One region of the Diaphorobacter sp. LI3 genome, then DNA from elsewhere that is predicted to be linked to it. Evidence: predicted binding sites of a transcription regulator. Region 1 holds the regulator's gene; each other region holds the start of a gene.
The links. The regulator FNR, encoded in region 1, switches genes on or off when oxygen is low (the NO sensors DNR and NnrR bind a similar motif). The targets are predictions, from matches to a motif close to TTGATNNNNATCAA.

Region 1 (9,708 bases):
ATGGACATCCTGTATTTGTTGATTCCGCTCTCCGTCGTACTGGTGCTGTTTGTACTGGCGGGACTGTGGTGGGCCGTCTACCGTGGCCAATTTGAGAACGTCGATCAGGAGGGGGAGCGCATTCTGAGGGACGGTTGATGTTCGTCAATAGGCCTACTGCGAGCCTGGTTAAAACTTTTTACTGCAAATACTAGCAGGCCGTTGAAAAATCCCCCGCCGACGCCCGCGTTGGCCGCTACGATCTGAAGCCATCGGTGAACGACCCAGACGAGGACGATGAGAGGCAGTCAAGATTTCCAGGGGGCGATGTTCAGCTACATCAGCCTTGAAGAGCGCGTGCCGCAGGCACACCCGCTGCGCAAGTTGCGCGCGGTGGTTGATGCGCTGCTGGCAACCATGAACCGCGAGTTCGAAGCGGTGTACGCCCGCCGTGGCCGCCCATCGGTGCCACCGGAGATGCTGCTCAAGGCCTTGCTGCTGCAGATCCTGTTCTCCATCCGCAGCGAGCGCCAGTTGGTCGAAGCGATCAACTACAACCTGCTGTACCGCTGGTTCGTGGGCCTGAACATCGAAGACAAGGTCTGGGACCACTCCACTTTCAGCGCCAACCGCGAACGTCTGTTCAACGAAGACCTCGCCCGCGCCTTCTTCGAGCGCGTCAAGCTCAGTGCCCAGTGGGGCAAGCTCGCCAGCGACGAGCACTTCAGCGTGGACGGCACGCTCATTGACGCCTGGGCCTCGCACAAGAGCTTCAAGCGCAAAGACGACGACAGCGGCACGCCGCCTGGGCGCAACCCCGAGGTGGACTTCAAGGGGCAGGAGCGCTGCAACGACACCCACGAGAGCACCACGGACGCCGATGCCCGGCTGTTCAAGAAGAGCCAGGGCGACAAATCCCGCCTGTGCCACATGGGGCACATCCTCATGGAGAACCGCAACGGGCTGATCGTGGATGTCGAGATCACCCACGCCAGCGGCACGGCCGAGCGCGAGGCGGCGCTGGCCATGTTGGAGCGTCGGGGCAACAGGAACAAACGGGCCACGGTCGGTGCCGACAAGGGCTACGACAGCAAGGCCTTCATCAAAGGCTGCAGAAAGCTCAAAGTCACGCCCCACGTGGCGGCCAAGGACAAACACTCGGCGGTGGATGCGCGAGTGACACGGCACGAGGGCTACAAGACCAGCCTGAAGGTGCGCAAGCGCATCGAAGAGGCCTTTGGCTGGATCAAGACCGTCGGTGGTCTGGCAAAGACCAAGCTGATCGGTCAGGCCAAGCTCACGGGCCAGGCGCTGCTGTGCTTTGCCACCTACAACCTTGTGCGAATGGGCAGCATCGGCGGCTGGTGGGACGCGCATCATGCGTGAGCCCAGGGATACGTGCGCCCGAAATGGGCGGGAGGGCCTGCAAACCGGCCAGATGGGCCGTTGCAATCGCTGCGCAGACGCGTCTGGGCAGCTCGTGTCTTCGCACTCAGCGTCCCTGATGCGTTCGAAAAGCACTTTTTCAACGGCCTGCTAGAGGTGCCCGATGGATTCTTCACAAACAAGAGTTGCGCACTACGACGACACCGTAGTACGCCAGTTTTCTATCATGGCTGTCGTATGGGGGGTGGTCGGCATGCTGGTAGGCGTGTTCATCGCCGCCCAGCTGACCTGGCCTGAACTCAACTTCGGCATTCCATGGCTGAGCTATGGCCGGCTGCGTCCGCTGCACACCAATGCCGTGATCTTCGCATTCGGCGGCTGCGGCCTGTTCGCCACCAGCTATTACGTGGTGCAGCGCACTTGCCAGGCGGGGCTGTTTCTGCCCAAGTTGGCGGCGTTCACCTTCTGGGGCTGGCAACTGGTCATCGTAGCGGCGGCCATCAGCCTGCCGCTGGGCTATACCTCCGGCAAGGAATATGCCGAGCTGGAATGGCCGATCGACATCCTGATCGCTGCCGTGTGGGTCTCTTATGCGGTGGTGTTCTTCGGAACCATCGGCCAGCGCAAGGTGAAGCACATTTACGTGGCCAATTGGTTCTTCGGTGCGTTCATCATCGCCGTGGCGCTGCTGCACATCGTCAACAGTGCGGCCATTCCGGCGGGCTTCATGAAGAGCTACTCCGCCTACGCAGGCGTGCAGGACGCCATGGTGCAGTGGTGGTACGGCCACAACGCCGTGGGCTTCTACCTCACGACCGGCTTCCTGGGCATGATGTATTACTTCATCCCGAAGCAGGCTGGCCGTCCGGTGTACAGCTATCGCCTCTCCATCGTCCACTTCTGGGCGCTGATCTTCACGTACATGTGGGCGGGTCCGCACCACCTGCACTACACCGCGCTGCCTGACTGGACGCAATCTGTGGGCATGGTGTTCTCGCTGATCTTGCTGGCGCCCAGCTGGGGCGGCATGATCAACGGGATCATGACGCTGTCCGGTGCCTGGCACAAGCTGCGTGACGACCCCATCCTGCGCTTTCTGATCGTGTCGCTGTCGTTCTACGGCATGTCCACGTTCGAAGGCCCGATGATGTCCATCAAGACCGTCAACGCGCTCTCGCACTACACCGACTGGACTGTGGGCCACGTGCATGCAGGCGCTTTGGGCTGGGTGGGTCTGATCACCATGGGTTCGCTGTATTACCTGGTGCCTCGCCTGTTTGGCAAGGAGAAGATGCACTCCATCAAGGCAATTGAACTGCACTTCTGGATGGCCACCATCGGCATCGTGCTGTACATCGCCGCCATGTGGATTGCTGGCGTGATGCAAGGTCTGATGTGGCGCGCCGTGAACCCCGACGGCACGCTGACCTATACCTTCGTGGAAGGCGTCAAGGCGACCTATCCGTTCTACGCGATCCGCTTCTTTGGCGGTCTGCTGTACCTCGGCGGTATGTTGGTGATGGCATGGAATGTCTGGGTGACGGCGATCTCCGGACGCTCCGTCAAGGTGGCCATTCCCGCCGTGAAACCCGCTCACGCCTGAAGTTCGGAGGGTCAACTACATGTCCAATACGCATAACAAAGCATCCACCGGCTTCACGCACGAGAAGGTCGAAACCAGCAACTTCCTGATGATCGTGCTGATCTTGCTGGTTGTGGCCGTCGGCGGCCTGGTGGAAATCGTTCCTCTGTTCTTTCAAAAATCGACGACTGAGGCCGTTCAAGGCGTGAAGCCTTACACGGCAGTGCAATTGATCGGACGCGATATCTACCTGCGCGAGGGTTGCTACAACTGCCACTCGCAGATGATCCGTCCGTTCCGTGCGGAAACCCTGCGTTATGGCCACTACTCGGTGGCTGGCGAGTTCGTCTACGACCATCCCTTCCAATGGGGTAGCAAGCGCACTGGGCCCGACCTGCATCGCGTGGGTGGAAAGTACAGCGATGAATGGCATCGCATTCACCTGAACAATCCGCGCGACGTGGTGCCCGAATCCAATATGCCCGCCTATCCCTGGCTGGAAAAGAACCAGATCGATCCTTCCGTCGTCGCTCCTCGCATGAAGGCATTGCGCACGGTCGGCGTCCCGTATACGGATGAGGAGATCGCCAGCGCCGCCGAGCAGGTCAAGGGCAAGACAGAGATGGATGCCGTGGTGGCCTATCTCCAGGTTTTGGGCCGTGCGCTCAAGTAATCGAGGAACTGGTCATGGACATCACCACCATGCGTATCGTGGCCACGCTGGCGTCGCTGGCGTGTTTCGTGGGCATCTGGTTCTGGGCCTTCATGCGCCGCAACCGGGCCCGGTTCGAGGAGGCAGCACAGTTGCCCTTCGCCGAGGACTGAAGAAGTCTCCACAAGAAAAGAGATAACCCATGAGCGATTTCACGAGTAACTTCTGGTCCTTCTACGTGGCCGGAATCACCATCATCGGTATCGTGGCCTGCGGCTTGCTGCTGTGGATCACGTCCCGCAAGAAGGTCGAGGCTACGGCCGACAACACCACCGGTCACGTCTGGGACGAAGACCTGACGGAAATGAACAACCCCATGCCCCGTTGGTGGATGTGGCTGTTCATCATCACGCTGGTATTCGGTGCTGGCTATCTGGCTGCCTATCCCGGATTGGGGACCTTTAAGGGTAAGTTGGGCTGGACGCAGCTGGGCGAGTACCAAGCCGAAGTGGACAAGGCTAACGCAGAGTTGCAGCCCCTGTATGCGCGGTTCGAGGCCATGCAGCCCCAAGAGATGGCGGCCGACACAGCGGCCATGGCAATTGGTGAGCGTCTGTTCATGAACAACTGCGCGCAGTGTCATGGTTCCGATGCCCGCGGCAGCAAGGGCTTCCCCAACCTGGCCGACGGTGACTGGCTGCACGGCGGTGCGCCTGATCAGATCCAGAAGACCATCCACGATGGGCGCATTGGCGTCATGCCTCCCATGGCGGCCGCCGTGGGCTCGCCGGAAGATGTGCGCAACCTCGCCCACTATGTCCTGAGCCTGTCGGGAAGCCCGCATGACTCCCTGAAGGCGTCTCTGGGCAAGTCGAAGTTCACTGCGTGCGCTGCATGCCACGGGATGGACGGCAAAGGCAATGTGGCCCTGGGTGCCCCTAATCTGACGGATGACATCTGGCTGCATGGCTGGGGCGAAGCTGCCATCACCGCTATGATCAACAATGGCAAGACCAACGAGATGCCTGCCCAAACGGGCAAGTTGACCGATGCACAGATCAAGGTGTTGACGGCATACGTCTGGGGTTTGTCCAATAAGGCCGGCGCCCCGCGCTGATGCTCCCTGTGCGGCCGGCTCCCCGTCGAGGGGCGCCGGCCGTTTTGCGTTTTGGAAGTTGCACTTCCTTTTTGAGATTCCACCATGAAGCCAGCCGAAGGTCAGCCCCGTAAGGTGATTCCTATCACGCCAGTGGGGGCCGAAAGTTCGCAGACCGAGGTCATTTCGCTCTATGAGGCGCAAAAGAAAATTTATCCACGCTCGATAAGTGGAGTGTTCGCCCGTTGGCGTTGGGCGATGGTGTTTCTGACACAGCTGGTTTTCTATGGCCTGCCATGGCTGGAGTGGGGCCAGCGCCAAATGGTGCTCTTTGACCTCGGAGCACGCCGTTTCTATATTTTTGGTTTGGTGCTTTACCCGCAGGACTTCATTTATCTGACGGGTTTGCTGATTATTTCCGCGCTGTCGCTTTTTCTGTTTACCGCAGTGGCGGGACGCCTGTGGTGCGGCTTCTCCTGTCCCCAGACCGTATACACGGAAATGTTCATGTGGATCGAGCACAAAGTCGAAGGCGACCGCAGTGCCCGTATGCGCCTGGACAATGGTCCGTGGACATTTGAGAAGATCTGGAAAAAAACTGTCAAGCAAGCCATTTGGATTGCGGTCGCGTTCTGGACCGGCTTCACCTTCGTGGGCTATTTCGTTCCGATTCGCGAGCTGGGGGAAGAGTTGCTGGCCCTGCAAGGAGGGTGGCAGATATTCTGGGTGATCTTCTATGGGTTGGCCACGTACGGCAACGCAGGATTCCTGCGCGAGCAGGTGTGCAAATACATGTGCCCTTATGCGCGTTTCCAAAGCGCAATGTTCGACAGGGACACGCTGGTCGTCTCTTACGATCCCGAGCGCGGCGAGCCTCGCGGGCCCCGTAACAAGACCGTAGATCACAAAGCTGCGGGACTGGGTGACTGCATCGATTGCACGCTGTGTGTCCAGGTCTGCCCAACGGGTATCGATATTCGCAACGGACTGCAATACGAATGCATTGGTTGCGGTCTCTGCGTGGACGCTTGCAATACCGTGATGGATAAGATGAAGTATCCGCGCGGGCTGATTCGCTTCTCGACGCAGAACGGCGTCAAGAACCACTGGACCCAATCGCAAATGCTCAAACGCGTGCTGCGACCCCGTGTGTTGTTCTATTCAGCGGTGCTGGTGGTGTTGTGCATTGGCATGCTGGCCAGCTTGGTGGTACGCACCCCGTTGAAGGTGGACATCGTGCGCGACCGCGCTGCGCTCTCGCGCATCGTGGCGGGAGGCAAGCTGGAAAATATCTACCGGCTGCAGATCATGAACGCCACGGAGGGGGCGCAGCGCTACACCATCAGCGCCCACGGTATGGAAGGGCTGGAAGTGGCGTCCGAGACCGCAATTGACATTGGACCGGCGGAATCGCGATGGGTGGTTGTCCGTCTTCAAATTCCGTATGGCTCAGCATCTCCTGGATCGCATACGGTGTATTTCGATATTCAAGCGCAGGGTGATAAAGCCCAAGTGGCAGAGAAATCCGTGTTCCTTGTACCCCGCTGAAGGCGGTCGTGGAATGCAAATGAACAAGCTGTGCTCATAAACGAGCGAGGAGTTGGTATAAATGTCGAGTAATTCCCCCATGAATCTGGAAGACGCAGGAAAGCCTTGGTGGACGTTTGGCCATGTCTGGCTTGTCATCGCGGGGCCGGTGATTGTCATCATTGCGGGCTTCGTGACCCTCTGGCTGGCCGTGAGCCAACCCGACCCCGTCATCGCGGAAGACTATTACCAACGGGGCTTGAACATCAACGAGACCCTGAAGGAGTCTGGGGGCGACATGACGCCTGCCATGAAGGGGCGCAACCATGCAGCTACTCCGCTGGAGGATCAACCGCGCTGACCGGCAGGGCGAGTCCTCTTTGCATGCCGGAGAACAGATGCTAGGCTGTCAACTACACTTGCTAGGAGATGGGCGAATGTGGATGCAACGATTGATGTGGATCGCGTGGCCGGCCTTTTTGATGGCGGGCGTCATGGAAATGGTAGTGTTCGCCTTCGTGGATCCAGAAGCGCTGCAGTGGTTTGATCAACCCCTGCATCTCTCGCGCGAAGGTGTGTATACCATCGCCTTCTTCACGTTCTGGGTCGTACTCATGGCTTCCAGCGCATTGACGACGCTGTTGTCACTCTCGCCCTTTGAGTTGAATCGCTGCCCCGTGCCCAAAGGGGCGCGGCCGGCTGATTGCGCCAAATACGTTTCCTGATCTTTCCGCCGATCAGTTATGAATGAACAAAAAACCGAGGCTTAATGGCAGGCTTGCTGGCTGTTGACAATGCGCTTCAGCGCATCGGTATCGACGATGCGCACATGGCGCTGTTTTACTTCCACAATACCTTCTTCCACGAACTTGGAAAACGTGCGGCTGACGGTTTCCAGTTTCAATCCCAGGTAGCTGCCGATCTCTTCGCGTGTCATGCGCAGCACCAATTCGGATTGTGAGAAACCCCGGGCATGCAAGCGTTGTACGAGATTCAACAGGAATGCGGCAAGGCGTTCCTCGGCACGCATACTCCCCAGCAACAGCATGACCCCATGCTCACGAACAATCTCGCGGCTCATGATCTTGTGCACATGGTGCTGTAGTGCCGTTACTTCGCGCGACAACTCTTCAATACGGTCGAAGGGCATGACGCATACTTCGGCGTCTTCAAGCGCCACCGCATCGCAAGTGTGGCGGTCGCTCACGATGCCATCCAGGCCGATGATCTCGCCCGCCATTTGAAAACCCGTCACTTGATCGCGACCGTCTTCGGTGGCGACACAGGTCTTGAAGAATCCGGTGCGGATGGCAAAAAGGGATGTGAAGGGTTCACCGTTCCGGAAAAGCGTGCCGCCACGCTTGATCTTGCGTCGTACAGCAACAATGTCATCGATGCGCTTGAGTTGCTGGTCGTCCAGACCCACGGGCATGCACAGCTCACGCAGATTGCAGTTTGAGCAGGCAACTTTGATGGTCTGGAGATTCGTATGCATGGGAACCCTGTTCATGGCTTGAGCTTACCTCTGAACGGCTGGGAGACATGGAATGCCGTAGGCCGTTGGACGACTTTGAGCCGAAGTCAAATTGTCGCCACAAGGACCTTATGGGCGCTTGATCAACGTCAAGGACTCATGGGGGACTCTACGGCACAGTGATATGAAAGTGCAAGGAATCCCGTCATGACCGTTGTTACAACAGAGCTCCTGCGTCGTTTTGACGTCCCAGGGCCGCGCTACACCTCTTATCCGACTGCTGATCGTTTTGTCGAGGCTTTTGGCGAGCGGGAATACATCCTTGCGCTGCAGCAGCGTCGCGTGGGTTCGGTAGCCAAGGCGATGCCTTTGTCGCTTTATGTCCACATCCCGTTTTGTGAATCGCTGTGCTATTACTGCGCGTGTAACAAGATCATTACCCGGCATCCAGAGCGGGCAGAGGTCTACTTGCGTTACCTCAGCCGTGAGATCGACCTGCATACGGCGCACTGCGGTGTGGGTCAGCATGTGAGCCAGCTGCATTTCGGCGGAGGCACGCCTACTTTTCTGACGGATGACGGTTTGCGCGAACTGATGGGCATGCTGAGGCGCAGTTTCGTCCTCGTTCCGGGGGGGGAGTACTCCATAGAAGTGGACCCCCGGACCGTGGATGAAGCGCGGCTGGGATTGTTGGCGGAGCTGGGTTTCAATCGCCTGAGCTTTGGCGTGCAGGATTTCGACCCTGAAGTACAAAAGGCCGTGCACCGCATTCAGCCTGCCGAAAAGGTGTTCGCGTTGGTCGATGCGGCTCGGAAGCTCGGGTTTGAATCGGTGAACGTGGATTTGATCTACGGGCTGCCGCGCCAGACACCGGAGTCGTTTGATCGCACCTTGGAGCAGGTAGCCGAGTTGCGGCCAGACCGGATCGCGCTGTATGCGTACGCTCACTTGCCAGAACGCTTCAAATCGCAGCGACGCATCATCACGGCCGAGTTGCCCATGGCTTCGGCCAAGGTGTCCATGTTGGCCCGGTCACTTGATGTGTTCCAGGAAGCCGGCTACGTCTACGTGGGCATGGACCATTTCGCTCTGCCAGACGATGCGCTGGCGGTGGCCAAGCGGCAAGGCAGGCTGCACCGCAACTTCCAAGGCTATAGCACGCAGCCCGATTGCGACCTGATTGGTCTGGGTGTTTCTGCCATCGGGCGCGTGGGCGCTACTTACAGCCAAAATGTGAAAACGCTGGACGAGTATTACGACTGCATTAACCAGGGGCATTTGCCTGTGGTGCGCGGGCTGGCGTTGACCAAGGACGACTTAGTGCGCCGCGCAGTCATCATGGCGTTGATGTGCCAAGGTGAATTGCTGTTTGAGCCGTTGGAACAGTCCTGGCTGATTGATTTCCGCAGTTATTTCGATGCGGAATTACAGCAACTGCAAGAAATGGCGGCTCAGGGCTTGGTGAAAATCAGCGATGAGGGCGTTGAAGTCACGCCCATGGGGTGGTATTTCGTGCGCGGCGTGGCCATGGTGTTCGACAAGTATCTACAGGCTGACCGCAACCGCGCTCGCTTTTCCCGGATTATTTGACCCATGCTGTGGGCGCTGGCCACGACGGCCTTCCTGATGGGGCTGATGGGAGGGGCACACTGTTTGGCGATGTGTTCTGTTCCCTGCGCGGCGCTTACGGGGCTGGGTGGCACGCCGGACGCCACCCAAACCATTCAATGGGCGTCCCGTCGCGGAATCTTCCAACGGGTAGCGCAGTTTCACGTGGGGCGCCTGATCGGTTACGGCGCCGCAGGGGCGGTGGTTGCGCTGGCCATGGAGCAACTCGCATGGCTGGGGCAAAGCACCTCGGCATTGCGCCCCCTTTGGACGCTGATGCACGTGCTCATCCTCGCGTGGGGCGGGATGATGATGGTGCAAGCGCAGCAGCCCTTGTGGGTTGAGCGGGCGGGGCGTGCTGCCTGGGCGAAGGTCAAGCCCTTGGTCTCTCGGCCTGGCGGGCT
Region 2 (9,708 bases), 1.2 Mb from region 1:
TGTTCGCACACGGCTCCCGCGACCCCCTGTGGCGCCTGCCCATGGAGGCGGTGCTCGCGCGCATGCGCGCCGAGCAACCCGCGCTGGAAGTGCGCTGCGCCTACCTGGAGCTGTGCGCGCCCGACCTGCCTTCAACGGTTGCCGCAATGGCGGCGCAGGGCATCACCCAGGTGGGCATCGTGCCCATGTTTCTCGGCACCGGGCGGCATGCGCGCGAAGATCTCCCCCGCATGGTCGAGGATCTGTCCCAGGCGTTTCCACAGATGCGCCTGCACCTCAGCCCTCCCATCGGCGAGGACGAACGCATGACGGCCCTGATGGCGCGCATTGCCGCCGAAGCATTGGTGCCTTAACGATATCTGCGCCTTTCACGCCCGCCGTTTAGATTGATGCAGCATAATGATGCGACTTCTTAGCCGCATTTCAATATGAATCTGCACCAGTTTCGCTTCGTTCAAGAGGCGGCGCGCCGCAACCTCAACCTCACCGAGGCCGCCAAGGCACTGCACACATCGCAGCCGGGGGTATCCAAGGCGATCATCGAGCTGGAGGACGAGTTGGGCGTGGACATCTTCGCGCGCCACGGCAAGCGGCTCAAGCGCGTGACCGAGCCCGGTCAGCACGTGCTCAAGAGCATCGAACTCATCATGCGCGAGGTGGGCAACCTCAAACGCATCGGCGAGCAGTACAGCGCCCAGGACAGCGGCACCCTCGCCATTGCCACCACCCACACCCAGGCGCGTTATGTGCTGCCCGTACCGGTGGCCAAGCTGCGCGAGGCGTATCCCAAGGTCAACATCAGCCTGCACCAGGCCACGCCGCACGAGGTGGCGCGCATGGTGATCGACGAAGTGGCCGAGATCGGCATGGCCACGGAGTCGCTGGCGGAGTATCCCGACCTCGTCACCCTGCCCTGCTACGAGTGGCAGCACGTCCTGGTGCTGCCACCCAGCCATCCGCTGGCGCAAAAGGAGCGCGTGGGGCTGGAGGACATCGCGCACGAGTCGCTCATCACCTACCACCCCTCATTCACCGGGCGCGGCAAGATCGACCAGGCCTTCGCCACCCGCAAGCTGCAGCCGCGCATCGTGCTGGAGGCCATCGACTCCGACGTGATCAAAACCTACGTGCGCCTGGGGCTGGGCATCGGCATCGTGGCGGAGATGGCCATGCGCGACGACCCACTGGGCGACCTCGTCGTGCGCCCCGTCGGCCATCTGTTCGGTCAGAGCGTGGCGCGCGTGGCTTTCAAGCGCGGTGCTTACCTGCGCAACTTCGTCTACAGGTTCGCCGAGCTGCTGAGCGACCGACTGAGCCGCGACCTGATTGCCCGCGCCATGACCGGGCACGTCAACGACTATGAGTTGTGATGCGCCCTGAGCCGCTTTAAGGCTTCCCGCATGGGGACGACGCCAGCGGCCTGGGCAAGCCCGCCCCAAGACCCGTGTTCGCAAGGCATGCGGCCGTCGGAACGCCACGCGTTGCGCCAGTTTTGAATGAGTGACACCCAATGACCACGCCCCACTTTCCCAGCCGCCTGCCCAACGTGGGCACCACCATCTTCACCGTGATGTCCGCGCTGGCGGCCGAACACCAGGCCGTGAACCTCGGCCAGGGCTTCCCTGACTTCCACTGCGACCCGCAGCTGGTCGACGCCGTCACGCGCGCCATGCAGGCCGGCCACAACCAGTACCCGCCCATGGCCGGCGTGCCCGCGCTGCGGCAGGCCGTTGCTTCAAAAATTGAAGCACTCCACGCTCGCCAGTATTGCCCCAACGCCGAAATCACCATCACAGCCGGGGCGACCCAAGCCATTCTCACCGCCATCCTCGCCTGCGTGCAGCCAGGCGACGAGGTGATCGTGCTGGAGCCCTGCTACGACAGTTACGTGCCCAACATCGCACTGGCCGGCGGCGTCGTGGTCCGGGTGCCGCTCACGCCGGGCAGCTTCCGCCCTGACTTTGCCAAGATCGCGGCGGCCATCACGCCGCGCACGCGTCTGTTGATCATCAACACGCCGCACAACCCCAGCGCCACCGTGTGGACGGCCGACGACATGCGCACGCTGGAGGAACTGCTGGCCCCCACGGACGTGCTCCTGATCAGCGACGAGGTGTACGAGCACATGGTCTTCGACGGCGCCGAGCACCAGAGCGCCGCGCGCTTCGCGGGCCTCGCGGAACGCGCCTTCATCGTCTCCAGCTTCGGCAAAACCTTCCACGTCACGGGTTGGAAGGTGGGCACGGTGGCCGCCCCCGCCGCCATGACGGCGGAGTTCCGCAAGGTGCACCAGTTCAATGTGTTCACCGTAAACACACCCATGCAGTACGGCCTCGCGGACTATCTGCAGAACCCCGCGCCTTACCTGCAGCTGCCGGCCTTCTACCAGGCCAAGCGCGACCTGTTCCGCCGGGGGCTGGAGGGCTCGCGACTCAAGCTGCTGCCCAGCACCGGCAGCTACTTCCAGTGCGTGGACATCTCGGCCGTGAGCGACCTGAACGAAGCGGACTTCTGCCAATGGCTCACGCGCGAGATCGGCGTGGCCGCCATTCCCCTGTCGGCCTTCTATGGCGACGGCTTCGACCAGCGCGTCGTGCGTTTTTGCTTCGCCAAGAAGGACGAAACGCTGCGTGCGGCCATCGAACGCCTGCGCACGCTTTAAGCCAAAACAGGCCCCCGCGCTTATCCAGCAAGCGCTAGCAGCTCATCATTCAATAGCACCCAGGAGCGTTGCCTCCTGGCGCACGCAATCGACGGCGAGCGACGTAGCGCATGGCGCGGGCCAGCACCTGTGACACCCCGTGTGGCACACAGGTGCCGCGGAAAGTCGCGCCACTGCGCCGCGCAGCCGAGCAAGCCGTGGAGCAGTACGGCGGATGCCACCATTGCCCGCCCGCCACAGCCGGGAGACCTGAGGCGCACGAGAGGGGCCCGCATTCACCTCGACCTTTCCGCCGTCGACCGGCACGGGCGATAGCCGCGGCGCACCCTGGCTCACGACGTTGGTATGTTTTTGATAGCTGCCAGCGCCCGTCCCACAAGCGCTAGAGGCCAATTTGACCTCAACTCACAACAGCACGATGTCGTACTGCGCCTGGCCCATGGCGCTTTCGGCCTGCAGGGAGATCGGCTTGCCAATGAAGTCCGACAGGCCCGCCAGGTGCTGGCTCTCCTCGTCCAGGAACAGCTCCACCACGCGCGGGGACGCCACCACGCGGAACTCGCGTGGATTGAACTGGCGCGCCTCGCGCAGCACCTCGCGCAGGATGTCGTAACACACACTGCGCGCGGTCTTCACCTGGCCCGCGCCCTGGCACGTGGGGCACGGCTCGCACAGCATGTGCGCCAGCGATTCGCGCGTGCGCTTGCGCGTCATCTCCACCAGGCCCAGTTGCGAAAAACCGCCCACCATGGTCTTGACCCGGTCGCGCGCGAGCTGCTTGCGGAACTCCGCCAACACTGCGGCCTGGTGGTCCTCGCGCAGCATGTCGATGAAGTCGGCAATGACGATGCCGCCCAGGTTGCGCAGGCGCAACTGCCGCGCGATGGCGCCCGCGGCCTCCAGGTTGGTCTTGAAGATGGTGTCGTCGAAGTTGCGCGCGCCCACGTAGCCGCCGGTGTTCACGTCGATGGTGGTCAGCGCTTCGGTCTGGTCCACGATGAGGTAGCCGCCCGACTTGAGCTGCACGCGCCGGCCCAGCGCCAGGGCGATCTCCTCGTCGATGGAATACAGATCGAAGATGGGGCGCTCGCCCTTGTACAGCTGCAGCTTGGCGGCGGCCGCAGGCATGAATTCATTGCCGAACGCCTTCAGCGCCACGAACTGCTCGCGCGAATCAATGCGGATGCTCTGCGTTTGCTCGCCCGCCAGGTCCCGCAGCACACGCTGCAGCAGGCTCAGGTCCTGGTACAGCAGTGAGGTGGGCGGATGCGTCAGCGCTGCCTGCCGGATGCCTGCCCAGGTCTTGCGCAGGTAGGCGATGTCTTCGGCCAGCTCTTCGTCGCTGGCGTCCTCACCATTGGTGCGCAAAATGAAGCCGCCGCCGCTGCCCGATGCCTGGTCATCCACCAGCTTCTGCAACCGCGTGCGCAAGGCGTCGCGCTCGGCCTGGGGAATCTTCTGCGACACGCCCACATGGTCGTCCTGCGGCAGGAAGACCAGCAGCCGCCCGGCGATGCTGATCTGCGTGGACAGGCGTGCGCCCTTGCTGCCGATGGGGTCCTTGATGACCTGCACCATGAGCGCCTGGCCCTCGAAGACCTGCTTCTCGATGGGCACGGGCGGTTCGTTCTTGCGCGCGAACATCGGCGCTTCGCCGCCTTCCTGGCGGTGCCACACGTCCGCCACGTGCAGAAAGGCCGCACGCTCCAGCCCAATGTCGATGAAGGCCGATTGCATGCCCGGCAGCACGCGCGAGACTTTGCCCAGGTACACGTTGCCGACCAGGCCCCGCTCCAGCGTGCGCTCCACGTGCAGTTCCTGCACGGCGCCGTTTTCGACCACGGCCACGCGCGTTTCCTGCGGCGACCAGTTGATGAGGATGTCTTGTTGCATGGGCTTTTGCCAGATGAGGCGCCCATGATGCCTCAGAACCAGCGCTACCCGCCACCCTACCGGCGGCCGGCGCCCGTCACACCATCGTCGCCAGCATGCCCTGCATGAGTTGCGGCTGCAGCGCCACCACGTCGCCCACGATGATGAGCGCCGGCGGACGCACGCGGTGCTGCTGCGCCAGCGCGGGCAGGTCCTGCAGCGTGCCGGTGATGCAGCGCTGCCCGGGCAGCGAGGCTTGCTCCACCAGCGCTGCGGGCGTGCTGTCCGGCAGGCCGTGGCGCACCAGTTCGCGGCAGATGATCGGCAGCGTGCCCATTCCCATGTAGATCACCACGGTCTGGCGCGGGCGCGCCAGCGCCTCCCAGTCCAGCGCCACTTCGTTGTCGCCGCGCAGGTGGCCGGTGGCAAACACCAGGGTCGCGGAATGGTCACGGTGCGTGAGCGGGATGCCGGCGCAGGCGCCCGCACCCTGCGCGGCCGTGATGCCCGGCACCACGTCGAACGCGATACCGGCCTCGGCCAGCGCCTGCACCTCTTCGCCGCCACGGCCGAAGATGAAGCCATCGCCGCCTTTCAGACGCACCAGGCTGCGCCCGCTGCGCGCCAGGCGCACCATGAGGTCGATGATCGATTCCTGCGGCAGCGTGTGGTGCGAGGACTGCTTGCCCACATAGATCAGGTCGGCATCGTCAGCCACATAGCGCAGCACCTCCTTGCCGACCAGGTGGTCGTAGAGCACCAGGCGCGCGCCGCGCAGGGCCTTGACGGCGCGCAGCGTGAGCAACTCAGGGTCGCCCGGGCCTGCGCCCACCAGCGTCACGTGTCCAGGCTTCGGGGGCTGTCCGGACTCTCCTGCTGCGGGTGCCACGGTGAACCAGCGCGCATCTTCAATGAAGCTCATATGGGCCTCTCCTTTGCGGATCATGGGGTGGCTCCATTGTTCAAAGGCTGCACCGTTTGCGTCCTTGAACCAGTTCAAGGACAGCGGCAACACCCGCTGCGACGATGCTCCCACTCGCATGAAGAGGGGATGGACAGCGACCTCGCGAGAGTGGCCGTGGCAGCCGCCAGGGCCCACCCAAGCGCTGATCCGTGACGCAGAGGACCCACAATGACAGCAAAGAGGATCGCCAGGCTGGTCGCATTAGCGGCCGCCACCCTGGTGTCTGCCACCGCTATGGCCCAGCACGAAAAGGACGTCTCCAAGCCCGAGCTGAACTACCAGGCCGGCTCTTCGCCACTGGCGGACGTGCCCATGTACCAGAGCACGAACCCCAAGGCACCCAAGATGACGCAGGCCGAGTTCGACCGCGCACGCCAGATTTACTTCGAGCGTTGCGCGGGCTGCCACGGCGTGCTGCGCAAGGGCGCCACGGGCAAGCCGCTCACACCGGACGTGACCCTGCCCAAGGGCACGGACTACCTCAAGGTCTTCATCGCCTACGGCTCGCCTGCCGGCATGCCCAACTGGCAGACGTCCGGCGAATTCGACGAGGCGACCGTGGACCTGATGGCCCGCTACATCCAGCAGGACCCTCCCACACCGCCCGAGTGGAGCCTGGCCGACGCCAAGAACACCTGGAAGGTCATCGTGCCGCCAGACCAGCGTCCCAAGAAGAAGATGAACAAGTACAACTTGGACAACATCTTCTCCACCACGCTGCGCGACACGGGCGAAGTGGCGCTGATCGACGGCGACACCAAGCAGATCATCAACATCGTCAAGACCGGCTACGCGGTGCACATCTCGCGCATGTCGGCTTCGGGGCGTTATCTGTTCGTGATCGGCCGCGATGCCAAGATCAACATGATCGACCTGTGGATGGAAAAGCCCGACAACGTGGCTGAAATCCGCGTGGGCCTGGAAGCACGCTCGGTGGACACCTCCAAGTTCAAGGGCTATGAGGACAAGCTGGCGATCGCCGGTGCATACTGGCCTCCCCAGTACACCATCATGGACGGCAACACCCTGGAGCCCCTGAAGATCGTGTCCACCCGCGGCATGGTCGTCGGGACGCAGGAATACCATCCCGAGCCGCGCGTGGCTTCCATCGTGGCATCGCACTACAAGCCCGAGTTCCTGGTGAACGTGAAGGAAACCGGCAAGACGATGATGGTGGACTACTCCAACCTGAATGCGCTGAAGACCACCGAGATCGGCTCGGCTCCCTTCCTGCATGACGGTGGCTGGGATGCATCCAAGCGCTACTTCATGGTGGCTGCCAACAACAGCAACAAGATTGCTGCGATCGACGCCAAGGACGGCAAGCTGGCCGGTCTGACCGAAGTGGGCAAGATCCCCCACCCCGGCCGCGGCGCCAACTTCACGCACCCCAAGTACGGTCCGGTGTGGGCCACGGGTCACCTGGGCGACGAGACCATCTCGCTGATCGGCACCGACCCGCAGAAGAACAAGCAATACGCCTTCAAGGAAGTGGCCAAGCTCAAGGGCCCGGGCGGCGGAGCGCTGTTCATCAAGACCCATCCCAAGTCCAAGCACCTGTGGTCCGACGCACCGCTGAATCCTGATCCCAAGGTTTCGCAAGCCGTGGTGGTGTTCGACATCAACAACCTGGACAAGGGCTACGTCACGCTGCCGATCGCCGAATGGGCAGGTCTGCCCGATGACGGCGGCGCCAAGCGCGTGACCCAGCCTGAGTACAACAAGGCAGGTGACGAAGTGTGGTTCGCCGTGTGGTCGGCCAAGGACAAGCAAAGTGCGCTGGTCGTCGTGGACGACAAGACGCTCAAGCTGAAGTCCGTGATCAAGGACCCGCGCCTGATCACGCCGACCGGCCACTTCAACGTGTACAACACCCAGCACGACGTCTATTGACGCACTTCGAAGGCCAGCCATGTCACGCACCGCGTTCCTGTCCCTGGCCCTGGCATTGGCCGCTTCGGCGGCCGGCGCACAGGGCACGCCCGACCCTGACCGAGCCGCCCAGCTCGTGCGCATGGTGCGGCAGGACTGCGGTTCGTGCCATGGCATGCGCCTGACGGGCGGCCTGGGTCCCGCGCTCACCCGCGAGGCCCTGGCCGGCAAGCCGCCCGAGTATTTGGCTGCCGTCATCACCCACGGCATCCCCGGAACACCCATGCCGCCCTGGAGCGCCATGCTGCAGGGAAGCGAGGCCCTGTGGGTCGCCGAACAGCTGGCCAATGGGTTCCCCGAAGAAAACAGGAGGTCCGCCCCATGAAACGGCGTGCCCTGCTCTCCCTTACCGCCAGTGCACCCCTGATTGCCACGGGCTGTGCGGCTCCCTCTTCCACCACCTCCACCTCCGCCGCTCCTGCAGCCACGCTGCAGGGCACGGGCGATCTGGGCGTGGTCATCGAGCGCGCCAAGGGCGCACTCACCCTGATCAACACCAGCCGGCGCGAAGCCGTGGGCCGGGTTACCGGCCTGGGCGACCTGTCGCACGCCTCGGTGGTGTTCTCGCGTGACGAGCGCTTTGCCTACGTCTTCGGCCGCGACGGCGGCCTGACCCAGGTAGACCTGCTCACCCAGCGCATCACGGGCCGTGTAATGCAGGCCGGCAACTCCATCGGTGGCGCCATCAGCGCCGACGGCAGCCTGGTCGTGGCGCAGAACTACACGCCCGGCGGCGTCAAGGTCTTCGACGCCGCCACCCTTGAGTTGCTGGCCGACCTTCCCGCCCACACGGCCAGCGGCGAACGCTCGCGCGTCGTCGGCCTGGCCGACCTGCCGCAGCGCCGGTTCATCTACAGCCTGTTCGACGCGAACGCCATCTGCATCGCCGACTGCTCCAACCCCCGAAAGCCGCAGGTCACCACCATCCCCAACATCGGCCGCCAGCCCTACGACGCACTGGTCTCGCCCAACGGACGCCACTACATCGCCGGCCTGTTCGGTGAAGACGGCCTGGCCATGGTGGACCTCTGGGACAACCCGCCGCGCGTGCGCCGCATCCTCGCAGGCTACGGCCGCGGCCAGCAACCGCTGCCGGTGTACAAAATGCCCCATCTGCGCGGCTGGGCCATCGCGGGAGGCCATGCTTATCTGCCGGCCATTGGCCGCCATGAGGTGCTGGTGGTCGACACCGCCACCTGGGCCGAGGTCGGCCGCATTCCGGTCGCGGGCCAGCCGGTGTTCGTGATGGCGCGACCCGACGGACGTCAGGTGTGGGTCAACTTCTCTGTGCCAGACTACAACCGCGTGCAGGTCATCGACACTCCGAGCCAGCGCGTGGTGCAGACGCTGGAGCCCGGCAAGGCCGTGCTGCACATGGAATTCACGCCGCGCGGCGAATCGGTCTGGATCAGCTGCCGTGACGACAACCGCGTTCAGGTCTACGACACGCACACCTTGCAGTCCCAAGCCAGGCTGGACGTGGACGCCCCCAGCGGCATCTTCTTCACTGCCCGCGCACAGCGCATGGGGTTCTAAGCCATGCCGAGCAGCCAGAACGCAACCCACCTCGCGCTGCTCAACCACTGGCAGCGCGGCTTTCCCTTGTGCGCCGAACCCTTCGCGGCCATCGGCCACAGCCTGGGGATGGATGCCGAGGCGGTGCTCAGCGGCTACGCACGGTTGTGGCAGGCGGGCGCGCTCAGCCGCATCGGCGCGGTGTTCGCGCCGGGCGCGGGGGGCGCCTCCCTGCTGGCGGCCATGGCCGTGCCGCCCGAGCGGCTCGACGACGTGGCCGCCACGGTGTCGGCCCACCCGGGCGTCAACCACAACTACGAGCGCGAGCACACCACCAACCTCTGGTTCGTGGCCACCGGCCATGACGCGGACCAGGTAGAGCGCCTGCTCCAGTCCATCGAGCACACCACCGGCCTGCCCGTGCAGCGCCTGCCCATGCTGCGCCCCTACCGCATCGACACCGCCTTCGACCTGGAGAGGACGTCCGCATGCGTGGGGGACGGCGTCGGCACCACGGGCCCCACGGGCCGCGCACGCACCCCCCTGGCACCCGAAGACTGGCCCCTGGCCGCGCTGGCCGAGCAGGGCCTGCCGCTGACCGAGCGGCCCTATGACGTATGGGCCGACCAGCTTCACAGCAGCACGCCCGCCGTGCTGGCCACCATTGCCCGCTGGCAGGACGAAGGGCTGCTCAGCCGCTTCGGCGTGGTGGTGCGTCACCATGAACTGGGCTACACAGCGAATGCCATGGCCGTGTTCGACG
Region 3 (9,708 bases), 290 kb from region 1:
TGTGCCTGGGCGCGCTGCCCGCGCTGGTGCTGTGGGCCCCGGCGCGCTGGCTGGCCACAGGCGTGCAGCAGGCCAGCGGCGGGCAACTGCAGCTGCAGCAGGCACGCGGCACCGTCTGGAACGGCTCGGCCCGCCTGGTACTGACCGGTGGCGCCGACAGCCAGGACCAGGCCGCCCTGCCCGGCCGGCTGCAGTGGCAGCTGCGCCCCGCGTGGAACGGGCTCAGCGCCCGCCTGACGGCCGACTGCTGCATTCCCGCCACCGCGCCGCTGCAGGTGCGGGTGGCGATGGGCCTGGGTGCCGTGCGCGCCCAGGTGGCCGATGGCCAGAGCCAGTGGCCGGCTGCGGCGCTCGCGGGCCTGGGCACCCCCTGGAACACCGTGCAGCCGCAGGGCCGCCTGCAGCTGCGCACCCAGGCGTTCGCGCTGCAATGGGCCGCAGGGCGTCTGCAGATGCAGGGCCAGGTGCAGCTGGATGCGCTGGGCCTGTCCTCGCGCCTGTCCACGCTGCGGCCCATGGGCAGCTACCGGCTGCAGGTGCAGGGCGGCGGCGCGCCCACGCTGCAGCTGTCCACCCTGGAGGGCGCGCTGCTGCTGTCGGGCAACGGCCAGTGGGTGGGCAAACGCCTGCGCTTCACGGGCGAGGCCAGCGCCGCGCCCGGGCGGGAGGCGGCCCTGGCGAATCTTCTGAATATCATCGGGCGGCGCAGTGGCGCGCGCTCCATCATCACCGTGGGTTGACCCTATGACCAACTTGCCCCGCCATTCCCTGCGGTTCACTCTTCATTTGATAGCTGCTAGCGCTTTATTGACGGGCGTTAGCAGCCAAATTCATGCACAAACCTCCGGGCAGCGCGCCGGCAGTGTGCGGCCCAGCGAGCCGGTGACGCTGAACTTTGCCAACGCCGACATCGAGGCCGTGGCGCGCACCATGGCCACCATCACCGGCAAGAACGTGGTGGTGGACCCGCGCGTGAAGGGCCAGATCACGCTGGTGACCGAGAACGCGGTGCAGCCCAACGCGGCCTTCCAGCAGTTCCTGGCCGCGCTGCGGCTGCAGGGCTTCACGGTGGTCGAGTCGGCGGGCCTGTACAAGGTCGTGCCCGAGGCCGATGCCAAGCTGCAGACCGGCAACGTGAGCGTGTCCCAGGGCGGCGCGGGCGGCACGCCCGCGGGCGGGCAGGTCGTCACGCAGATCTTCAAGCTCAACTTCGAGAACGCGGCCAACCTGGTGCCGGTGCTGCGCCCGCTGATCAGCCCCAACAACACCATCAACGTGAACCCCGGCAACAACTCGCTGGTGATCACCGACTACGCCGACAACCTGCAGCGCCTGGCGCGCATCGTGGCGGCCATGGACGTCTCCAACGCCAGCGACGTGGAGGTGATCCCGCTGCAGCACGCCATCGCCACCGACCTGGCGCCGCTGGTGTCGCGCCTGATCGAGGGCGGCAGCGCCACTGCCACAGGCACTGCGCAGGGCGTGGCCCAGGGGCAGACCGACAATTCGTTCAAGACCACGCTGCTGGCCGAGCCGCGCAGCAATGCGCTGATCGTGCGCGCGGCCAACCCGGCGCGCGTGGCGCTGGTGCGCTCACTGGTGGCCAAGCTGGACCAACCAGCCGCGCCGGGCAGCTCCGCTGCCAGCGGCAACATCCACGTGGTGTACCTGAAGAACGCCGACGCCGTGAAGCTGGCCACCACCCTGCGCGCAGCGCTGGGCAGCGCGGGGGGCAGCGGCACCAGCGGCGGCGGCACGGGAACCGGCAACCTGTCGGGGGGCCTCACGCGGACCGGCGCATCGGGCCTGGGCCAGACCAGCGGCCTGGGCAACAGCACCAATGCCAGTGGCAATGCCGGCGGCCTGGGCAGTTCGGGCCTGGGAACGGGCCAGGGCAGCAGCGGCAGCAGCGATGCCAACCAGCCGTCCACCGGCGGCATCATCCAGGCCGACCCGACGACCAACTCGCTCATCATCAGCGCGCCGGAGCCGCTGTACCGCCAGATCCGCGCCGTGATCGACAAGCTGGACGGCCGCCGCGCGCAGGTGCTGATCGAGAGCCTGATCGTGGAGGTGAGCGCCAGCAAGGTGGCCGAGTTCGGCATCCAGTGGCAGGGCGTGCTGGGCAATTACGGCAGCACGCTGGGCGTGCTGGGCAACAACTCCAGCGTGGCCGGGCGCAACATCCTGGATCTGGCGCTGGCGGCGGCCACCGGCAACGTGACCTCCATCGCCAGTGCCAAGCCGGCCGCCGGCATGAACCTGGCCGTCGCGCCGCGCATCAACGGCAAGTACTACCTGGGGGCGCTGGCCAACTTCCTGGAGAACACGGGCGATGCCAACGTGCTGTCCACCCCCAACCTGCTCACGCTGGACAACGAGGAGGCGCAGATCATCATCGGCAACAACGTGCCGTTCGTGACGGGCTCCTACGCCAACACCGGCGGCAGCGGCGGCGCGGTCAACCCGTTCACCACCGTGGAGCGCAAGGACGTGGGCCTGATGCTGCGCGTGCGCCCACAGATCAACGAGAACGGCACCGTCAAGCTCACGATGTACCAGGAGGTCTCCAAGGTCGCGGAGAGCACGCTGTCCAATGCCAACGGCCCCTCCACGAGCAAGCGCTCCATCGAGTCTACGGTACTGGTGGACGACGGCAGCGTGATCGTGATCGGCGGCCTGCTGGAAGACAGCTATGCGCTGGGCCAGGACAAGGTGCCCGTGATGGGCGACCTGCCCGTGGTGGGCGGGCTGTTCCGCAATGAAAAGCGCACGCGCCAGAAGACCAACCTGATGGTCTTCCTGCGCCCCATGGTGATCCGCGACAGCGCCACCAGCGACGCACTGATGGTGGACCGCTACGAGGCCATTCGCGCGCTGCAGCAAAGCACGCAGCCCGCGCCCAGCACGATGATGAGCGGTGTGTCCGAGGCGCCGGTGCTGCCGCCCCTGCCCACCCCCGCCTCGTCCGCCGCGCCCGTGCAGCCCGCGGCCGCACCTGCGCCGCTGGCGCCGCTCGCACCCCAGCCGCCCGCGCGCACCGCCATGCCGCCCAGCATGGGCCAGTCGCCCTACAGCCCGCAGTAAGGGCACGCCGCATGCGCCACCCCCTGCCCTACGCATTTGCGCGCAGCAGCCAGCTGCTGCTGGAAGACGACGGCCAGCAGCTCATGCTGTGGCACGGCCCGCAGCCGGACGCCGGCGCGCTGTCCGAAGTGCTGCGCAAGCATGCCGTGCACCAGTTCATGCCGCTGGACGCACCCACGCTGGCGCAGCGCATCAGCGCGGCGTATTCGCAAAGCGAATCCAGCGCGGCCACGGTGGTGAGCGAGGTGGAGGAAGGCGCCGACCTCTCGCGCATGATGCAGGAGCTGCCCGCGGTGGAAGACCTGCTGGAGTCCGCGGGCGACGCGCCCATCATCCGCATGCTCAACGCCCTGCTCACGCAGGCCGTGCGCGACGGCGCGAGCGACATCCACATCGAGCCCTACGAACGCCACTCCAGCGTGCGCTTTCGCGTGGACGGCACGCTGCGCGAGGTGGTGCAGCCCAACCGCGCGCTGCACGCCGCGCTGATCAGCCGCCTGAAGATCATGGCGGACCTGGACATCTCCGAAAAGCGCCTGCCGCAGGACGGACGCATCAGCCTGCGCCTGGGCACCCGCGCCGTCGACGTGCGCGTATCCACGCTGCCCAACGCCCATGGCGAGCGCGCCGTGCTGCGCCTCTTGGACAAGAGCGAGAGCAAGCTGAACCTGGAGGCCGTGGGCATGCAGGGCGAGGTGCTGGCGCGGCTCGCGCACCTGATCCAGCAGCCGCACGGCATCATCCTCGTGACCGGCCCCACGGGCTCGGGCAAGACCACCACGCTGTACGCGGCGCTGGCGCGGCTGGACGCCGCGCGCAGCAACATCATGACGGTGGAAGACCCCATCGAGTACGAGCTGCCCGGGGTGGGCCAGACGCAGGTCAATGCGAAGATCGACCTGACGTTTGCCAAGGCCCTGCGCGCCATCCTGCGCCAGGACCCCGACGTGATCATGATCGGCGAGATCCGCGACTTCGAGACCGCGCAGATCGCCATCCAGGCCTCGCTCACCGGCCACCTGGTGCTCGCCACGCTGCACACCAACGACGCGGCCAGCGCCATCACGCGCCTGACCGACATGGGAGTGGAGCCGTTCCTGCTGTCCTCGTCGCTGCTGGGGGTGCTGGCGCAGCGCCTGGTGCGCAAATATTGCGGCGAGTGCCACGGCGCAGGCTGCGAGCACTGCGGCCATACCGGCTACGCGGGGCGCACCGGCGTGTTCGAACTGCTGGTGGTGGACGACGCCATCCGCGCACAGATCCACAACCAGGCCCCGGAGGCCGAGGTGCGCACCCAGGCCCTGGCTGGCGGCATGACGCTGATGCGCGACGATGGCGAGCGGCTGATCCACGCCGGCATCACCAGCCGCGAAGAAGTGCTGCGTGTGACGCGCGACTGAGCGGACAGGCCGCAGCGGCGCCTTTCAAAAACAGGAGCGCGGCGCGCTTGCCAAGACTGGGTTTTCAATACAAATTGCATTGAAAACCATTACAGACAAGCGCTAGTAGCTCCTATATCAATAGCGCATTTCAGCGTTCACCTGCGGCCATCGGCTGGGGGGGCGCTTCCCGTGGCCCAGCCCGCGCTGCAGCTCCTTGAGCAGCAGCACCACCTGGCGCGACGCATGCTGGCAGCTCTTGAACGCCTGCTCGGCCCGCAATTGATCGCCCTCAGCCAGATGCGTCAACAGCACGGCCGCCTGGTGGTGAAAATACTGGTGGCGGCGCATCAGCATGTCGAAAGCAGGAAAGTGCCCCAGCGCCACGCGCCCGCTGCCGTGCAGCCAGCGGCCCAGTTCGGAACAGGTGTCGTCCACCACCGTTTCGGGGCGCAGCTGTTCGTCGCGCGCGCCCGCCAGCGCTTGGGCCAGCCAGGGCAGCCAGCGCTCGTGCATGACGATGGCAGCCTCGATGTCGAACGCCGCCAGGAGCCGCGAAGCCTCTTCGTCGTACAGCACCAGCGCGCTGGCCTCGCTCGCAGGCAGCGAAGTCCAGTCCTCAGGCGCGGCCAGGCCGTCGGCACGCGGCTGAAACAAACGGCTGAAGAACCCCATAGACACCCCCCGCACGCCCCGTGCATCACTTCCTGGCAGCGTCGCACAGGACGCCAAAAGTGACAATATGTTTCGTGTGTTGATTTAAAACAAATTCAGTATATCAATAGCAAAACGCTATGCATCATTCGGGGACCACTGCACCACCATACCCGCGGCGCAGCACGGATTTCACCCGCTGCCCACAATCGGTGCCATGACCACACATTCCCTGCCTTTACTTTCCATGCTTGATCTCGTGCCCGTGCGCGAGGGCGGCACCGTGGCCCAGGCACTGCAGATCGCCGTGCAGACGGCGCAGCATGTGGAGGCGCTGGGCTTCAAGCGCTACTGGCTGGCCGAGCACCACAACATGCCGGGCATCGCCAGCTCTGCCACGGCCGTGCTGGTGGGCCACGTGGCCGGGGCCACGCGGTCCATCCGCGTGGGCTCGGGCGGCATCATGCTGCCCAACCATGCGCCGCTGGTGGTGGCCGAGGCCTTCGGCACGCTGGCCGAGCTCTACCCCGGCCGTATCGACCTGGGGCTGGGCCGCGCACCCGGCACCGACGGCGCCACCATGCGCGCCCTGCGCCGCGACCGCGTGGAGACCGAGGCCGACTTCCCCCGCGACGTGGCCGAGCTGCAGCAGCTCTTGGCGCCCGCGCAGCCGGGCCAGCGCATCATCGCCGTGCCGGGCGCCGGCACGCAGGTGCCCCTCTGGCTGCTGGGCTCCAGCCTGTTCTCGGCGCAGCTGGCGGCGCAGATGGGCCTGCCCTACGCCTTCGCCTCGCACTTTGCGCCGCGCATGCTGCACGCGGCCATCGACATCTACCGCCGGCTGTTCCGCCCCTCGCCAGCCTGCGCCAAGCCCTACGTGGTGATCGGCGTGCCCGTGATCGCCGCACCCACCGATGACGAGGCGCAGTACCTGGCCAGCAGCACCTACCAGCGCGTGCTGGGCATTCTCACCGGCCAGCGCGGACTGCTGCAGCCGCCCGTAGAAGGTTATCTGCAGAGCCTCGCGCCGCAGGAGCGCGCCGCCGTGGCCGACTTCCTCGCGGTCGGCGTGGTCGGTGGCCCGCAGACCGTGCGCGAGGGCCTGCAGGCGCTGCTGGCCGCCACGCAGGCCGACGAATTCATGCTGGTGAGCGACGTGTACGACCCGGCGCTGCGCCTGCGCTCGCTGGACATCACCGCCCAGGCGCACGCGGCACTGTCACCCGCAGCGGCTACCATGGCAGGCTGAACGGGTCGACTGCGGCCCGCCCAGTTTGCCCCTGCTCGCCCACCGCCGCTGACTTTCCCGCATGCCCGCCTATTCCTTTGAAGCCCTGGACGCCCAAGGCCATGTGCGCCGCGGCACCCTGGAGGCCGACAGCCCCAAGGCCGCCCGCAGCCTGCTGCGCGCCCAGGCCCTGGTGCCCTTGGATGTGGAGGCGCTGGCCGCTGGCGCCGCTCCCGGAACACCCCCCACGCTGGCGCAGCGGCTGTTCACGCGGCCGGTGTTCAACGCCACGGGGCTGGGCGTGTGGACGCGGCAGCTCGCCGGGCTGGTGGGCTCGGGCCTGCCGCTGGAGCGTGCGCTGACCGCGCTCGCCGAAGAGGCGGACGATGAGCGCCAGCGCCACCTGCTGGCCACGCTGCGCGCCGAGGTCAACGCCGGCTCCACCTTCGCACGTGCGCTGGCGCAGCACCCGCGCGAGTTCTCCGACATCTACTGCGCCGTGATCGGCGCGGGCGAGTCCAGCGGCGGCCTGGCCGAAGTGCTGGACAGCCTGGCGGACGATCTGGAGCAGCGCCAGGCCTTGCGCGCCAAGCTCATCGGCGCTGCGCTGTACCCGGCCATCGTCACCGTGATCGCCATCGTCATCGTGCTGTTCCTGGTGGGCTACGTGGTACCGCAGGTAGCCAGCGTGTTCGCGGGCACCAAGCGCGCCCTGCCCTTCCTCACGGTGGCCATGCTGGCCTTGAGCGACGTGGTGCGCAACTACGGCTGGGCGTTGCTGGGCGGGCTGGTCCTGCTGGCGTTCGGCGCCCGCGCCGCGCTGGCCCAGCCGCGGCTGCGCGAGAAGTTCGACGCCGCCTGGTTGCGCCTGCCGCTCGTCGGCAAGCTGGCGCGCGGCTACAACGCGGCGCGTTTCGCCGGCACATTGGCCATGCTGGCAGGCGCGGGCGTGCCCATTCTCAAGGCGCTGCAGGCCGCAGCCGAGACGCTGAACAACCGCGCCCTGCGCGCGGACGCACTCGACGCCCTGGTGCTGGTGCGCGAGGGCGCGCCGCTGGCCTCGGCCCTGGCACAGAAAAAGCGGTTCCCCGGCCTGGTGGCCATGTTCGCACGGCTGGGCGAACAGACGGGCCAGTTGCCCACCATGCTGCAGCGCGCCGCCACGCAATTGGGCACCGAGGTGCAGCGCCGCGCCATGCAACTGGCCACGGTGCTGGAGCCGCTGCTCATCGTGGCCATGGGCGGCATCGTGATGCTGATCGTGCTGGCGGTGCTCATGCCGATCATCCAGCTCAACCAGTTCGTCAAATGAGTGCCACCCTGCAGGACAAGCTCGTCGTCGCGATCTCGTCGCGCGCACTGTTCGACTTCGAGGAAGAGAACCGCCTGTTCGAGGCCGGCGACGAGCAAGCCTACATGCGCCGCCAGCTGGAGCTGGTGCATGAGCCCGCGCGCCCCGGCATTGCCTTCCCTCTGGTGAGAAAGCTGCTGGCGTTCAACACGCCCGATGCCGCGCGCGTCGAGGTGGTCATGTTGTCGCGCAACGATCCCGCCAGCGGCATGCGCGTGTTCGCCTCGGCCAAGGCGGCGGGCATGCGCATCGAGCGCGGCGTGTTCACGCGCGGGCGCAACCCGTTCTCCTATCTGCGGCCGTTGGGCGCGCACCTGTTCCTTTCAGCCAACGAGACGGATGTGCGCGAGGCGCTGTCCATCGGCTTTCCCGCCGCGCGGGTGATGATCGACTCCACGCCCGCGGGCGACCGCTATCCGCGCGAAGTGCGCATCGCCTTCGACGGCGACGCGGTGCTGTTCTCCGACGAGGCCGAGCGCGTGTACCAGCAAGGCGGCCTGCCGGCCTTCCTGCAGCACGAGGTGTCCCATGCCGCCACGCCGCTGGCCGAAGGGCCGTTCAAGCCGCTGCTGGCCGCGCTGCACCGGCTGCAGCAGCAGGCGGACGCCTCGCAGATGCGCATCCGCACCGCGCTGGTCACCGCGCGCAGCGCGCCGGCGCACGAGCGCGCAATCCGCACGCTGCTCGACTGGGGCATCACCGTGGACGAGGCCATGTTCCTCGGCGGGCTGGAAAAAGGCCCCTTCTTGCGCGAGTTCGAGCCCGACTTCTTCTTCGATGACCAGACGGGCCACGTGGCGTCCGCCGCACGCCATGTTCCGGCGGGGCATGTCAGCAGCGGCATCGCCAACACGGCGGCGGCGCTACAGGGTGATACAGCCCGCCCCCCGCGGCGTTGAACCTGTGGCGGCGCGCCGGCTCTACTCCTGAATGTTGCCTTCACGCTCCCTCCGCCCCTTTACACGCCTGCTGACGGCCCCGGCAGCCTGCGCGTGGCTCATGGCCTGCGCGCTGGCGGCTCCGCTGGCCGCTCAGGCGCAGGGCGTGGCCCATGCCACCGCGCCCCGGCACAGCGCCAGTGCGCCCCTGACCAAGGGCGAGATCAAGGCGATCCGCCAGTTCGAGATGCTGGATTTCAACGGCGACGGCAAGCTCAGCCGTGCTGAAGTGGCCATCGTGCCCAAGGTGGCTGCGGCGTTCGATGATGCGGACACCAACCGCGACAACTACGTGACGCTGGACGAGGTGCGCGCCTTCGCCATCAAGTACCGCGCCGAGCGGGACCGCGCCCGCGCGGCGGCGCGCTGAGAGCGCCGGCGGACTCAAAAATACCAGTCTAATTGGCCTCCAGCGCTTTACCAATAAGCGCTAACAGCTACTTATATGATAGCAAACGCCGCAGCAAAACTCACAAACCGCCCGTGCGCTTGACCTTGGGATCGGAGTACGTGAGCGACTGACGGTCCTGCACCTGCTGGGCCAGTCGCTCTTGGAGGGTGTTCTTGTTGATGTCTTGCGCCAGCTCCACCGCACTGCCGCTGGCACGCCACATCGACTGGATGAATTCCAGCAGTTGCTTGTAGATGGGCTCCTTGGGCGGCTCCTCAGGCTCCTTCGGCGCTTCCTTCTTGGCCTCGGCCAGGGTCCAGTCGCGGTTGTTTTCGTCGGGCGCCGAGGGCTTGGTGGGCTCGCGCAGGCTAGCCCCTTCGCCCAGGCGGTCCGTGGACTCGACAGGATTGGCAGCGTTCACGGGCCGCACCGCCACGGCCCCCGAGGCGCCCGTGGAATACAAGTCAGCGCCCGTGGTGCGCCACTGGGCGGGCGATCGGTCTACAGGTGGCAGTTGCATGGCATGGGTCCCCTCGTGAATGCGGCCGGCGGCAGTCGCAACTACCACCTCGTCGTACATTTATTACGGCAAACAAAAGGGGAAATTGAGGCCTTATTAGCCTTTTGTCACAAATTCATGCGACCACCATGTCTGATTGACGTGGGCTATGACAGGGACA

Region 2: the regulator FNR is predicted to act here: its motif matches at 5,521-5,534, upstream of cobA (uroporphyrinogen-III C-methyltransferase).
Region 3: the regulator FNR is predicted to act here: its motif matches at 5,221-5,234, upstream of MRB47_RS17120 (CZB domain-containing protein).

Annotation. Positions count from the first base shown of each region.
Region 1 covers NZ_CP094346.1:3,365,290-3,374,997, reverse strand. Annotated here, with positions in the region: gene ccoS (cbb3-type cytochrome oxidase assembly protein CcoS) at 1-138, shown strand; gene MRB47_RS15775 (IS5-like element ISDisp1 family transposase) at 277-1,365, shown strand; gene ccoN (cytochrome-c oxidase, cbb3-type subunit I) at 1,529-2,968, shown strand; gene ccoO (cytochrome-c oxidase, cbb3-type subunit II) at 2,988-3,620, shown strand; gene MRB47_RS15760 (cbb3-type cytochrome oxidase subunit 3) at 3,635-3,772, shown strand; gene ccoP (cytochrome-c oxidase, cbb3-type subunit III) at 3,802-4,716, shown strand; gene ccoG (cytochrome c oxidase accessory protein CcoG) at 4,801-6,243, shown strand; gene MRB47_RS15745 (FixH family protein) at 6,305-6,583, shown strand; gene MRB47_RS15740 (hypothetical protein) at 6,660-6,947, shown strand; gene fnr (fumarate/nitrate reduction transcriptional regulator Fnr) at 6,989-7,732, opposite strand; gene hemN (oxygen-independent coproporphyrinogen III oxidase) at 7,904-9,286, shown strand; gene MRB47_RS15725 (sulfite exporter TauE/SafE family protein) at 9,290-9,708, shown strand, end outside.
Region 2 covers NZ_CP094346.1:2,174,134-2,183,841, reverse strand. Annotated here, with positions in the region: gene MRB47_RS10115 (sirohydrochlorin chelatase) at 1-353, shown strand, start outside; gene MRB47_RS10110 (CysB family HTH-type transcriptional regulator) at 429-1,370, shown strand; gene MRB47_RS10105 (pyridoxal phosphate-dependent aminotransferase) at 1,511-2,662, shown strand; gene rng (ribonuclease G) at 3,068-4,555, opposite strand; gene cobA (uroporphyrinogen-III C-methyltransferase) at 4,632-5,456, opposite strand; gene MRB47_RS10090 (nitrite reductase) at 5,667-7,391, shown strand; gene MRB47_RS10085 (c-type cytochrome) at 7,411-7,755, shown strand; gene MRB47_RS10080 (cytochrome D1 domain-containing protein) at 7,752-8,966, shown strand; gene MRB47_RS10075 (Lrp/AsnC family transcriptional regulator) at 8,970-9,708, shown strand, end outside.
Region 3 covers NZ_CP094346.1:3,658,343-3,668,050, forward strand. Annotated here, with positions in the region: gene gspN (type II secretion system protein N) at 1-740, shown strand, start outside; gene gspD (type II secretion system secretin GspD) at 745-3,087, shown strand; gene MRB47_RS17115 (GspE/PulE family protein) at 3,099-4,487, shown strand; gene MRB47_RS17120 (CZB domain-containing protein) at 4,605-5,141, opposite strand; gene MRB47_RS17125 (LLM class flavin-dependent oxidoreductase) at 5,338-6,369, shown strand; gene gspF (type II secretion system inner membrane protein GspF) at 6,431-7,660, shown strand; gene MRB47_RS17135 (5'-nucleotidase) at 7,657-8,598, shown strand; gene MRB47_RS17140 (EF-hand domain-containing protein) at 8,630-9,007, shown strand; gene MRB47_RS17145 (hypothetical protein) at 9,108-9,548, opposite strand.